2 regions of the Amnibacterium sp. genome follow, and region 2 is predicted to be linked to the other one. Evidence: predicted binding sites of a transcription regulator. Region 2 holds the regulator's gene; the other holds the start of a gene.
What was found. The regulator HrcA, encoded in region 2, represses chaperone genes, less so after heat shock. The targets are predictions, from matches to a motif close to TTNGCACTCGNNNNNNNCGAGTGCNAA.

Region 1 (6,928 bases), on a different contig from region 2:
TCGTGCTCGGCGCCGTCGAGCTGCCCGTGCTCAGCCACGATGCGGTGGCGCTCGCGGCGGTGCGGCGAGGGATGGCCGTCCCGTTCGTCGTGGTCGCCGACGCGAAGCGGCGGGAGCGCTTCGCGACCGTCTACCGGCGGCTCGACGCGGCGGGGCTGCCCGTGCGGGACGGGGAGCCGACGGTCGGAGCGGAGGCGGACCTCCCCGCCCTGCCGCATGTTGTCGGGGTGGTCGACGCCGGTCTCATCGGCGCGGTCGCGGCGCTGCGGCGCACCGCGGGCATCGCGCCGGAGGGGCCTGCGGCGCGCTATCTCCGCAGCCCGGACGTGACGATCGCGACCGCGCGGAAGTCGGTGCTCGGATGAGCGCCGAGGTGCGCACCGCCGGGGCGGAGGACCTCGACGCGGTGATGGCGATCGAGCGGGCGAGCTTCCCCACCGACGCGTGGTCGGAGGCGGCGATGCGCGAGACGTTCGCGACCGGCGACGCCTTCGTGGCGGAGGAGGCGGACCGCGTGGTCGGCTACGGGGCGGTGCTCGCGCCCGCGGGCAGCGGCGACGCGGACGTGCTCACCATCGCCGTCGAGGAGGCGCACCGCGGCGAGGGCGTCGGCGCGAGCCTGCTCGGGCGGATGCTCGAGACGGCCGCCGAGCGGGGAGCGGGTCGCGTGTTCCTCGAGGTGCGCGCGGACAACCCCGTCGCGCAGCGGCTGTACGAGACCCGCGGCTTCCGCGCCGTGGGGCGCAGGCCCCGCTACTACCAGCCGGACGGCGTGGACGCGATCGTGATGCGCCTCGACCTCGGGAGGTCGGCATGAGCGCGTCGGCGCCGCTGGTGCTCGGCATCGAGAGCTCCTGCGACGAGACCGGGGTCGGTGTCGTGCGCGGGCGCGAGGTGCTGGCCAACGTGATCGCGTCGTCCGTCGACGAGCAGGCCCGCTACGGCGGGGTGGTGCCGGAGATCGCCGCGCGCGCGCACCTCGAGGCGATGCGCCCGACGCTCGAGCGCGCCCTCGAGGTCGCGGGGGTCGGCATCGCCGATCTCGACGCGATCGCCGTCACCGCGGGGCCGGGCCTCGCCGGCGCGCTGATGGTGGGCGTCGGCGCGGCGAAGGCGCTCGCGGTGACCGCCGGCAAGCCGCTGTACGGGGTGAACCACCTCGTCGGGCACGTCACCGCGGATCAGCTGCACGCGAGGGGCGCCGAGGCCGTTCCGGTCGAGCTGCCGACGGTCGCGCTGCTCGTCTCAGGAGGCCACACGTCCCTCCTGCTCGTCCGCGACCTCGTCGACGACGTGGAGCTGCTCGGGGAGACGCTCGACGACGCCGCGGGGGAGGCGTTCGACAAGACCGCGCGGCTGCTCGGCCTGCCGTACCCGGGCGGCCCGTCCATCGATCGCGCGGCCGCCGACGGCGATCCGGCCGCGATCCGCTTCCCGCGCGGGCTGACCGCACCCAAGGACCGCGCGCGGCACCGCTTCGACTTCTCGTTCTCGGGCCTGAAGACCGCGGTCGCCCGGCACGTCGAGCGGGCGGAGGCCGACGGCGCCGCGCTCGCGATCGGGGACGTGGCCGCGTCGTTCCGGGAGGCGGTGGTCGACGTGCTCGTCACCAAGGCGCTCGACGCGTGCGCGGAGACCGGCGTGCCCCGGCTGCTGCTCGGCGGCGGCGTGGTCGCCAACCGCCGGCTGCGCGACGTCGCGACCGAGCGGGCGGCGGCCGCGGGCGTCCGCCTGCGCATCCCGCCCTTCGACCTCTGCACCGACAACGGCGCGATGATCGCCGGGCTCGGTGCGCGGCTCGTGGAGGCGGGAGCGGCGCCGAGCGGCAGCGGGTTCGGGGTGGACTCGACCCTGCCGGTCGGGCAGGTCCTGATCCCCTGACCGTTCTCCGCATGTCCGTTGACGGTCACCCGTGCGCGCTGGGACCATGGACGCACCACCCTCGATGAGGAGCCATGAGCGACTACCAGCCCTCCCCGCCGCCGTCCACGCCGTACTCGGGAGCACCCGCGCAGCGGACGAACGCCCTCGCGATCGTCGCGCTGATCCTCGGCATCGTCGTGCCGATCGGCGGCATCATCTGCGGGCCGATCGCCCTCGGTCAGATCAAGCGCACCGGTGAGAGCGGGCGCGGCCTCGCGATGGCCGGACTGATCATCGGCATCGTCCTCACGCTGCTCGGGCTGATCATCACCATCGCCTGGATCGCGCTGTTCGCCACGTTGGCGAACAACGGCTACTCGACCTCGCCCTGAGGGCCCCCGGCGGCCACCCGCCGGCACAGCAGCGCCACCCGCCGGTCGGCCGTGCGGGTGACGATCAGGGTCGACTCCTCGTCGCCCCGGAGGGCCAGCCCCTTGCGGAACGCGGCGGGGTCGAGGTCGACCCCGCGCTTCTTGATCTCGAGCCGCCCGACGCCGCGAGCGCGCAGCTCCGTCCGGATGCGCTGCCGGTCGAACGGCAGCACCGCCTGGACCGCGAACGAGGTCAGGAACGGTGACGAGACCGGCCCGTCGCCCGTGAGGTAGGCGATCCCCGGGCCGACGGGCCGGGTGCCCGTGCGCCGGGCGAGATCGCCGATGAGCCGTGCGCGCACGACGGCCCCGTCCGGCTCGTGCACGTGGTCGCCGAGCGGGCCGACCGGCTCGTCCTCGCTGTCCGCGGGCGCGACCAGCTCGGCGGTACCCGCCGCTCCGGTCACCAGCGCGGCCCGGCGCACGCCGTCCCGGGCGAGTCCTCCGCGCCAGAGCACGAGCTCCACCACCTCGCCGCGGTCGGACACCCACTGCGCCTCGGCGTCGTGGGGGATCGTCCCCCGGTCGTGCGCGGGCGAGAGCTTCACGCCCGTGGGCATCCGTCCAGCGGTCCGGTCGACGAAGTCGAGGGACGGCGAGTAGTCCGCGGGGCCCACGCGCCTCGTGCCCGCGTGCCCGGCCGTCCGCCTGGCCGGGTCGATCCAGGCGGCGTCCACGTCGCCGAGCCCGACCGTCTCCGCGTCGCCGACCACGACCTCCGCCTCCGGGAACGGCGCCAGATTGGCCTGCGCCAGCACCGCCGTCACCTCGTCGCGTTCGACGGCGAGCACCCGCAGCCCGACGGCGGCGATCGCCAGCGCGTCGCCCCCGATCCCGCAGCCGAGGTCGGCCACGAGCCCCGCGCCCGCGGCGCGGAGACGCGCCGCGTGCCGTGCGGCGACGTCGAGCCGGGTCGCCTGCTCCAGGCCGGCTCTGGTGAAGAGCATCCGGTCGGCGAACTCGCCGAACTTCCCCCTGGCGCGGCGCCGGAGGGCCGCCTGGGTGAGGATCACCGACGCCTGCTGCGGCGTGAAGCCTGCGCGTCGCAGGGCGCTGGACGCGGCCAGGGCGTCCACCTGTCCGGCGCGGGACTCGACGTCGACCGCGGCGAGGACACGGGGGTCGAGGAGCGCCTCGAGGTCGCTGCGGTCCACCCGACCACCGTAGGGGTGCCCGGTTGGCACTCGCATTGCGTGAGTGCCAGTCGGGCGCCTAGTGTTAGGGCCTGGCACTCGGTAGCGCCCGGTGCCAATCGAACGTGTAGAAGCACTCAGGAAAGCAGAGGTGGACCGTGTCGGTCTCCATCAAGCCGCTCGAGGATCGAATCGTGATCAGCCAGGTCGAGGCCGAGCAGACGACCGCGTCGGGTCTCGTGATCCCCGACACCGCGAAGGAGAAGCCCCAGGAGGGCGAGGTCGTCGCGGTGGGCCCGGGTCGCATCGACGACAACGGGAACCGCGTCCCGCTCGACGTCGCCGTCGGCGACCGCGTCATCTACTCGAAGTACGGCGGCACCGAGGTCAAGGTGTCGGGCGAGGACTACCTCGTCCTCTCCGCGCGCGACGTCCTGGCGGTCGTCGTCCGCTGAGCCGCGCTCCGCTCGACCGGACGCCCCGCACCGCTAGGTGCGGGGCGTCCGTCGTTCCCGGCGCCTAGGCTCGAGCGGTGAGGTCCGGTGAGCGCGCGGGGTTGCTCTTCGGCGTCGGGGCCTACCTGCTGTGGGGCGCGATGCCCCTCTACTTCCTGCTGATGCGTCCGGCGGGTGCGTTCGAGATCGTGTCCTGGCGCATCGTCTTCTCGCTCGTGTTCTGCGCGATCCTGCTCGCGGTCACGAGGTCGTGGCGCCGCTTCCGCGCGGTGCTCGGCGACCGCCGCGCCGTCGCCTCGTTCGGGCTCGCCGGAGCCCTGATCTGGGTGAACTGGACCGTCTACGTGCTCGCGACCACCACGGGGCACGTGGTCGAGGCGGCGCTCGGCTACTTCATCAACCCGATCGTCACGATCCTGCTCGGCGTCGTCGTGCTGCGGGAGCGGCTCCGCCCCGGTCAGTGGGTCGCGATCGGCATCAGCGCCGTCGCGGTCGTGGTGATCGCGGTCGAAGCGGGGGCGCTGCCCTGGACCTCGCTCGCCCTCGCCCTCTCGTTCGGCGGCTACGGCCTCGTGAAGAAGCGGCTGGGGCGGATCGACGCCGTGTCCGGGCTCACGCTCGAGACGGCGTGGCTGACGCCGGTCGCGATCGTCGAGCTGGTGCTGGTGGGCGCGGGCCCCGGGCTGGCGTACGGCGCAGCGGGCGTCCTCCCGACACTGATGCTCACGTCCGCGGGCATCGGGACGGCGGTGCCCCTGCTGCTGTTCGCCGCCTCGACCAGGCGGCTCCCGCTCTCGGTCGTCGGGTTCCTGCAGTACCTGACGCCGATCCTGCAGCTCGTGATCGGCGTCGCGTTCCTCCACGAGGCGATGTCGGTCGGGCGGTGGGTCGGCTTCGGGCTGGTCTGGCTGGCGCTCGCCGTGCTCATCGGCGAGGGCGTGGTGCGGGGGCGCTCGCGGAGGCCGGCGGTCGCACCCGTCGCCTGACGGTCAGCCGACGACGCCCGTCGAGTGGAACGCCTCGTACTCCACCACGGGGCCCGTGCCCGGGCGCACCAGCGCGGAGAAGGTCACGCACAGCGCCGTCGAGCACGCCTGCCCCTGACCGCCGTCGGCCGCCTGCTCGTCGTTCGTCAACTGGTAGCCCTTCGCGGTGAGCAGCGCGCGGGCCCGCTCGTAGGCGGTGACCGGGTCCGCCACGCGCACCCGGATCACCCAGTCCCCGGGCGCGGCCTCCGTCGTGGACAGCACGCGCCCGGCGACGCGCGGGAAGACGGGCGGCCCGGCCGGCGTCGTGCGGGGTGCGGAGGAGGCGGCGGTGCATGCGGTGAGCAGCAGCGGCAGGCAGCACCCGATCAGCACCGCGACCCGCCGCATCGGCGAACCGTACCCCTTCGTTCCGGTCCGCGGAAGGTGTCGGCGCCCCTCGTTGTAGCGGCGCTACACCACGGGTCACGGATTGCTAACGAATCGGCCGAAAGACCCATCCTGGAAACATGCTCGGAACACCACCTGCATACGTTTTCGGTCTGTGCCGACCTCGGCACGGCTGCCATCACACGCCAGAAGTAAGGATCCGCATGCCTGGAACCCTCCGCACGCGCCGCGGGCTCGCGGTCGTCGCGATCGGAGCGACGGCCGTCATCGCGCTCGCCGCCTGCTCCTCCACCTCGGGGTCCACGTCGACCTCCTCGGCCTCGTCGTCCTCGGCGGCAGCGTCCGGGACGGCCCTCACCGCCGTCTCGACCTGCTCGGGCAGCGAGGACAACAAGACGACGTTCAAGCTGGGCACCTTCCTGCCCCTGACCGGTTCGCTCGCCTCCCTCGGCCCCGCCGCGGTCGCCGGCGCAGGCCAGGCGCTGTCGGAGATCGCGAAGGCGGGCGGCGTCAACGGCACGGCGCCCTGCATCATCTCGACCGACTCGAGCGACACCGATCACCCGACCATCGGCCAGCAGAACATCAAGAAGCTGCTCGCAGCGAAGGTCGGCGCCATCCTCGGTGCCGAGTCCTCGAGCGTCAGCGAGGCCGTCCTCCCGACGGTCGCCGCGCAGTCCACGGTGATGTTCTCCCCGGCGAACACCGACGACAAGCTGACCGGCATCTCGCCGTGGTACTTCCGCGACGCCCCGCCGAACGCGGTCGAGGGCAACGCGCTCGGCCAGCAGGTCGTCCAGGACGGCAACAGCAAGGTCGGCATCCTCGTCTTCAACGACTCGTACGGCACGAACCTCCGCAACTCGATCCAGAAGTCGATCGAGGGCGCGGGCGGCACGGTGACCTACGGTGCGCAGGGCAAGAACCAGGAGTTCCCCTCGACCGAGACGAACTTCAGCTCCGAGGTCTCCGCGGTGCTCGCGACCAAGCCGGACGCGATCATCATCGACGCCTTCGACCAGACGGCGCAGATCCTCCCGGCGCTCGCCTCGGCCGGCTGGTCGATGAAGAAGGTGTACTTCGTCGACGGCAACCTGAACGACTACAGCGCGACCAAGGGCATCCCGGACCTCACCGGCGCCAAGGGCTCGACCCAGGGCGTGAACCCGTCCGACTCGTTCAAGGCGCTCCTGCAGGGCTGGTACCAGAAGAACGAGAACGGCAAGGTCGACGCCTGGGGCTACGCGGCCGAGTCGTACGACGCGGTCACGATCATGGCGCTCGCGGCGGACATCGCCGGTGACTCGAGCCCGGCGAGCATCCAGAAGAACATCCTCCCGGTGACCGGCTCGACGAACGGCACCGCGTGCAAGTCGTACGCGGACTGCCTGAAGCTCATCAAGAGCGGCACGAAGAACATCCACTACGAGGGTCCCTCGGGCATCGGCCCGCTGAACGCGGGTCACGACCCGTCCAGCGGCTACATCTCGATCTACCAGTACGTCGGCAAGGCCCCGTCGAAGTTCCTGAACTCCGTCAAGGGCTGATCCACCCAGAGGACCGGGGCCCGGCCGCGCATGCCGGGCCCCGGTCCCGTACCGCCGACGACCGGAAGGAACCCCGTGCGCTCGAGTTCCCGAACCCGCACCGCCATCCACCGACTCCTCGGC
Region 2 (6,928 bases):
CCGATCAGCACGAACCAGAGGAAGAACGCGATCACGGCGGCGATGAACATCGTGATCTGGAAGTTCAGCGTCGTCTTCGCGTGCTCGGCGACGAAGGCGCTGCGGTCCTTGAGCACGAGCAGGATGATCAACGGCCCGAGCCAGCCGATGAAGCCGGCGCCGACGACGATGCCGACCAGTGCGCTGATGTGCGTGAGGACCGCCCACGTGCGCTCGTCGCTCGGGCTCAGCGGCCTGGGCGGCACGACCGCCGCGGGGGGTTCGTTCGTCATCGGGTGCTCCTTCGTCGGATGCGGGTGCGGGCGGTCGCCTGACGGCGCCTCCCGCACCCGGATCCGCTACTTGATGAACGGGATGGTCAGCGGGTACCGGTACACCTCGCCGCGGTTCGCCGCCACGGCGGCGAGGATCGAGAACACGATGCTCAGCACCCAGACCAGCGGGTAGGTGAGGAATCCGATCAGGACGAACATCAGGATGCCCGACGCGATGTACCCGATCAGCACCGTCAGCTGGAAGTTCAGCGCGTTCTTGGCGTTCTCGCCGACGAACGAGCTGCGGTCCTTCAGCAGCAGGTAGCCGAGCAGCGGCGCGATGAAGCCGATGATGATGCCGCCCACGTGGATGAGCGTCGCCCACAACCGCTCGTCGCTCGGGCTGAGCGGCTGCGCGGGGACGTAGGCGGGAGGCTGGTTGCTGGTCATGATGATCTCCTTGTCAGAGGGGCGGATGGCCCGGTCACGGGACGAGCCGGAGCGCGATGGGGTAGCGGAAGGTGCCGCCGCCGTTGACCCGCACCGCGGCCATGATCGAGAGCACGACGACGATCACCCAGACGGCGAACTGCGCGAACCCGATCAGGAAGCCGAGGAGCAGGAGGACGATGTCGAGCCCGGTCGGCAGCGCGCCGTAGAGGGCGCCGAGGATGCGGCCGACGAGGAAGAGCGCGACCCAGACGATGGTCGCCGTGATCACGAAGTTGAGCGCCTCCCTGGCCTCCTCGCGCACCCTCGCGCTGCGCGGCCCGAGGATGAGCAGGATCAGCAGCGACGGCAGGAAGCCGACGATGTTGCCGACGTGGGCGAGGGTCGACCACAGGCGCTCGTCTCCGGGCGAGAGCGGCTGGCCCACCCCGCCGGGCTGGGACTGCGTCATCGCGGGTGCTCCTGACCTCTCGGGGTGCATACGTCGCGCCGTCGACCGACGCTCAGGATATCGACAGGCCCGTGTGCAACGCCAGACCCACGGGAGACGCGCAGTAGAATTGGCAGTCCGGCCGAGCGAGTGCCAGATGGAGGAGGTGCGATGGTCTCGGAACGCGGCCTCGACGTCCTGCGGGCGATCGTGCAGGACTACGTGGCCTCCCGTGAACCCGTGGGGTCCAAGACGATCGTCGACCGTTACGCCTTCGGCGTGTCCGCGGCGACGATCCGCAACGACATGGCCGCGCTGGAGGAGGACGGCCTGATCGCCGCGCCGCACACCTCCTCCGGCCGCGTGCCGACGGACAAGGGCTACCGGATGTTCGTGGACCACCTGGCGGAGGTCCGCGCCCTGTCGCCGGCGCAGCGTGTCGCCATCCAGACCTTCCTCGAGGAGGGGGCCGACCTCGACGACGTGCTCGCGAGGACCGTGCGGATGCTCGCGCAGCTGACCAACCAGGTCGCACTCGTCCAGGTGCCCGTCGTCCCCAGGTCCTACGTCCGGCACGTCGAACTCGTGTCCCTGTCTCCGAGCCGCATGCTCGTGGTGCTGATCACGGACGCCGGCCGCGTCGACCAGCGGGTCGTCGAGCTCGCGCAGGGCGAGCGGGAACGGCTCGACGAGGTCGAGCTGGCGGAGCTCCGTGCGCGGATCAACGCGACCCTGGTCGGCAAGCTGCTCACCGACGTGGGCCCGACCCTGGAGGCGCTCGCCGAGCAGCTGCAGGTCGCGCAGCGCGCGGTGCTGGAGCGGGTGGCCTCGGCGCTCGCTGCGACCGTCGACGACCGCAGGCAGGACCGGCTCCTCCTCGCGGGCACCGCGAACCTCGCGCGGACCGAGCGCGACTTCCCCGGCAGCATCCTCCCCGTGCTCGAGGCGATCGAGGAGCAGGTCGTCATGCTGCGGCTGTTCCGCGAGATGGAGCTCGACGAGCGCGGCGTCTCGATCTCGATCGGGCGCGAGAACCCGCTCGTGGGCCTCGCGGAGACCTCGATCCTCGCGGGCGGCTACCGTTCGTCGGCCGGCGAGCTGGCCAGGATCGGCGTGCTCGGCCCGACGCGCATGGACTACTCGCAGAACATCGCCGCCGTGCGGGCCGTCGCCCGCTACCTGTCGAAGCTCCTCGGCGAGGAATGACCCACCCGGCCGCCAGGCGGCCACGACGTGTCGCCGCGACGGGTCGCGGTGACGAGGAGGGCCCACGTGGCTGACCACTACGAAGTGCTGGGCGTCGCCCGCGACGCCTCGGCCGACGAGATCAAGAAGGCGTACCGGCGGCTCGCCCGCCAGCTCCACCCCGACGTGAACCCGGGCCCGGAGGCCTCCGAGCGGTTCAAGGACGTGACGCACGCCTACGACGTGCTCTCCGATCCGCGGCAGCGGCAGGAGTACGACATGGGCGGCTCGCAGGGCGCCCAGTCGTTCGGGTTCGGGGACATCTTCGAATCGTTCTTCGGCGGCGGGATGCGCACCGGAGGGCCGAAGTCCAGGCAGGAGCGCGGGCAGGACGCCCTGCTCCGGGTCGAGATCGACCTCGAGGACGTCGTCTTCGGCACCCACCGGGACCTCGAGATCGACACCGCGGTGCTCTGCGACGTCTGCCACGGCGCCTGCACGCAGCCCGGCACCTCCGTCGCGACCTGCGACATCTGCCACGGCACCGGCCAGATCCAGCGCGCCGTCCGCTCGCTGCTCGGCAACGTGATGACCTCCACCCCCTGCACGGTGTGCCGCGGGTACGGCACGGTGATCCCGTACCCGTGCACCAACTGCGCCGGCCAGGGCCGGGTGCGCGCGCGCACGACCATCCCGGTCGACATCCCCGGCGGTGTCGAGACGGGGCTGCGCCTCCAGCTGGCGGGGATGGGCGAGGTCGGGCAGGCGGGCGGCCCCTCCGGCGACCTGTACCTCGAGATCAAGGTGCGCCATCACGACGTCTTCAGCCGTGCGGGCGACGACCTGCTCGCGACGCTGGAGGTGCAGATGACCGACGCGGTGCTGGGGACGACCGCGACGCTCGAGGGCCTCGACGGCCCGGTCGAGGTCGAGGTGAAGCCCGGCGTGCAGAGCGCCGAGGTCATCACCGTGCCCGCGCGCGGCATCACGCGGCTGCGCGGATCCGGCCGCGGCGACCTCCGCATCGGGGTGCAGGTGGTGACCCCCACGAAGCTCGACGCGAAGGCGACCGAGCTCGTGCGGCAGCTGGCCGGTCGCACCAAGCAGAAGCCGCCGCAGTTCGCGCACTTCCAGCAGGGCCTGTTCGCGAAGCTCCGCGACCGCTTCCTCGGCGTCTGATGACCATCTCCCGCCGCCCCGCTGGTCGAGCTGCGAGCGCAGCGGCCGGCGGGTCCACCCCGCGTCGGGTGAGTTCCGCTGGTCGAGGTGCGAGCGCAGCGAGCCTCGAGACCACCCCGCGCTGATGGCGCACTTCTACCTCGCATCGGCGCTCGACGCCGAGCACGCCGAGCTGACGGGCGAGGAGGCGCGGCACGCCGCGCAGGTCGCCAGGCTCCGCGTCGGCGAGCGGCTCTTCGTCGGTGACGGCGCCGGTCGGATCGCCGAGGCGGAGGCGATCGAGGTCGCACGCGACCGCGTCGCGCTCCGCGTGCTGGCGCTGCGCCAGGAGCCGGAACCCTTCCCGCGCATCGTGCTGGCGCAGGCCCTCGCCAAGGGCGGGCGCGACGAGGCCGCGATCCAGGCCGCGACGGAGCTCGGCGCCGCCGCCGTGATCCCGTGGCAGGCGGCACGCAGCGTCACGCGCTGGGCGGGCGCGAAGGTGGACGGCGGCGTCGCCCGCTGGTCCGCGATCGTGCGGGAGGCCGGGAAGCAGTCGATGCGGCCGTGGGCTGCGGAGGTGCGGCCGCTCGCGTCGACCGCCGACCTCGCCTCCCTCGCCGGGCGCACGAGGATGCTGCTGCTGGAGCCCGAGGCCGACACGCGCCTCGTCGACGTGGACGTCGCACCCGGACTCGAGCTCGTGCTGGTCGTCGGACCCGAGGGCGGCATCGCACCGGAGGAGCTCGAGCGCCTCTCCGGCGCGGGCGCGCTCCCCGTGCGGCTCGGGCCGCACGTGCTCCGCACGTCCACCGCGGGCCCCGCGGCGATCGCCGCGCTCGCCCCGAAGCTCGACCTCTGGCCCTGACCAGACGCCACGCGCGCGGGCGACGGACGCACCGCCCGGGTCAGTCCGTGCCGGACTCCATGGCGGCCGCGTCGAGCGCGTCCTCCGCGCTGTCGTCGTGACCGGAGGAGGCGATGCTCGCCGCCCGTCCCGCCTCGAGCTCGCCGACCAGCGCGTGCACGGTACCCCCGAACACCCCGAGCCCGTCGAAGTACTCGAGCTTCGCGCGAGAGTCCGCCAGGTCGAGGTTCCGCATCGTGAGCTGCCCGATCCGGTCGTTCGGGTCGAACGCGGCGTCCTCCGTGCGTTCCATCGACAACCGTTCCGGCTGGTAGGTCGCGTTCGGCGAGACGGTGTTCATGATCGTCCAGTCGTTGCCGCGCCGGAGACGCAGCGTGACCTCGCCCGTGATCGGCGCCCCGACCCAGCGCTGCAGCGACTGGCGGATCATCAGGGACTGCGGCTCGAGCCAGCGGCCCTCGTACAGCAGCCGACCGAGGCGGCGTCCGTCCGTCATGTAGGCGGCGAGCACGTCCTCGTTGTGGATGGCCGAGACGAGCCGCTCGTAGACGATGAACAGCAGCGCCATGCCCGGGGCCTCGTAGATGCCGCGGCTCTTCGCCTCGATGATCCGGTTCTCGATCTGGTCGGTCATCCCGAGCCCGTGCCGGCCGCCGATCGCGTTCACCGCCTCGACGAGGGCGACCGGGTCGTCGTACCGCTTCCCGTTCACGGAGACGGGACGACCGCGCTCGAACCCGACCGTCACGTCCTCCGGCTCGATCGCGACGTTCGGATCCCAGGCCTTCACGCCCATGATCGGCTCCACGAGCTCGATGGAGCTGTCGAGCTCCTCGAGCTTCTTCGCCTCGTGCGTCGCGCCCCAGATGTTCGCGTCCGTCGAGTACGCCTTCTCCGCGGAGGCGCGGTAGGGGAGCCCGCGCTCGGTCAGCCACGCCGACATCTCCGCCCGGCCGCCGAGCTCCTCGACGAACCGGCGATCGAGCCACGGCTTGTAGATGCGCAGGTCGGGGTTCGCGAGCAGGCCGTACCGGTAGAAGCGCTCGATGTCGTTGCCCTTGAAGGTCGAGCCGTCGCCCCAGATGGCGACGCCGTCCTCCTCCATGGCCTTCACGAGCATCGTGCCGGTCACCGCGCGGCCGAGCGGCGTCGTGTTGAAGTACGGCGTGCCGCCGGAGCGGATGTGGAAGGCGCCGCAGGCGAGCGCCGCGAACCCCTCCTCGACGAGCGCCGTTCGGCAGTCCACGAGCCGGGCGCCCTCCGCGCCGTACTCCTTGGCGCGCCCCGGCACCGACGGCAGGTCGGGCTCGTCGTACTGACCGAGGTTCGCGGTGTAGGCGAACGGGACGGCGCCGTGCTCGCGCATCCAGGCGACCGCGACGGAGGTGTCGAGCCCTCCGGAGAACGCGATGCCGACGCGCTTGCCGACGGGGAGGTCCGAGAGGATCTTCGACACGACCGTCGAAACTACCGTTCCGCGGCCCGCCCTCGCTCGCGCGCCCCTCGCGGGCTCTCCGGAGCGTCGGCGCGGCGACGTAGACTCCTCGGCCATGACGGAGCGCGTCGGCACGGAGCCCTCGGTGTTCACGCGCATCCTGCGCGGGGAGATCCCGAGCGAGATCGTGCTGCAGACCGACGACGTGTTCGTCATCCGCGACATCGCACCGCAGGCGCCGATCCACCTGCTCGTCATCCCGAAGACGGACGAGCATCCCGACGTCGTGTCGCTCGCGGCCCACGACCCGCGGCTCCTCGCGCACATGGTCGAGGTCGCGAACGTCGCCGCCGCCCAGGCGGGCGCGACCGACTTCCGCCTCATCTTCAACACCGGGGCGGGCGCCGGCCAGACCGTCTTCCACGTCCACGCGCATGTCCTCGCCTCGCAGGCCGTCCCGCTCGGGGAGCGGACGATGGCGGGCGGCATGCCCGCGGGAGAGGGCGCGTGACGGACGCCGACGACCTGCGCCCGACCGCGGGCCGGACCTCCTCCTCCGTGACCCGCCGCTACCCGGCCGCGGCGTCCGAGACGCGCACGATGTCCGTGGACGGCATCGCGATGGTGCGCCTCCTCGGCCCGCAGGACCGGTTGCTCGGGCAGATCGAGCACCAGTTCCCGCTGGTCGAGGTGCTCGTGCGCGGCAACGAGATCACGCTCGACGGCGAGCCCGGGCAGGTCGCCGCGGCCCAGCGCCTCATCGAGGAGCTCCTGCAGATGGTCCGCAACGGCCACGAGCTCGCGCCCGTCGACGTCGACTCGTCCGCGCGGATCCTCGAGGGCGACCGCGACTCGCATCCCTCCGAGCTGCTGGGGCAGGCGATCCTCACCGCGCGCGGGCGCGCGATCCGCCCGAAGACGCTCGGTCAGAAGGCCTACGTCGAGGCCATCGACCACAACACGATCACCTTCGGCATCGGGCCGGCCGGCACGGGCAAGACGTACCTCGCGATGGCGAAGGCCGTGCAGGCCCTCACCCGCAAGCAGGTCAACCGCATCATCCTGACGCGGCCGGCCGTGGAGGCGGGCGAGCGGCTCGGGTACCTGCCCGGCACGCTGACGGACAAGATCGACCCGTACCTCCGCCC

Region 1: the regulator HrcA is predicted to act here: its motif matches at 3,472-3,498, upstream of groES (co-chaperone GroES).

What each region holds. Positions count from the first base shown of each region.
Region 1 covers NZ_JBQCGC010000022.1:2,512-9,439, forward strand. Annotated here, with positions in the region: gene tsaB (tRNA (adenosine(37)-N6)-threonylcarbamoyltransferase complex dimerization subunit type 1 TsaB) at 1-365, shown strand, start outside; gene rimI (ribosomal protein S18-alanine N-acetyltransferase) at 362-817, shown strand; gene tsaD (tRNA (adenosine(37)-N6)-threonylcarbamoyltransferase complex transferase subunit TsaD) at 814-1,881, shown strand; gene ACTHLI_RS03235 (DUF4190 domain-containing protein) at 1,956-2,255, shown strand; gene ACTHLI_RS03240 (THUMP-like domain-containing protein) at 2,237-3,448, opposite strand; gene groES (co-chaperone GroES) at 3,586-3,882, shown strand; gene rarD (EamA family transporter RarD) at 3,960-4,868, shown strand; gene ACTHLI_RS03255 (hypothetical protein) at 4,872-5,258, opposite strand; gene ACTHLI_RS03260 (ABC transporter substrate-binding protein) at 5,462-6,805, shown strand.
Region 2 covers NZ_JBQCGC010000034.1:34,529-41,456, reverse strand. Annotated here, with positions in the region: gene ACTHLI_RS05070 (DUF4870 domain-containing protein) at 1-272, opposite strand, end outside; gene ACTHLI_RS05065 (DUF4870 domain-containing protein) at 339-704, opposite strand; gene ACTHLI_RS05060 (DUF4870 domain-containing protein) at 739-1,155, opposite strand; gene hrcA (heat-inducible transcriptional repressor HrcA) at 1,306-2,340, shown strand; gene dnaJ (molecular chaperone DnaJ) at 2,407-3,498, shown strand; gene ACTHLI_RS05045 (16S rRNA (uracil(1498)-N(3))-methyltransferase) at 3,623-4,345, shown strand; gene argG (argininosuccinate synthase) at 4,386-5,801, opposite strand; gene ACTHLI_RS05035 (HIT domain-containing protein) at 5,896-6,291, shown strand; gene ACTHLI_RS05030 (PhoH family protein) at 6,381-6,928, shown strand, end outside.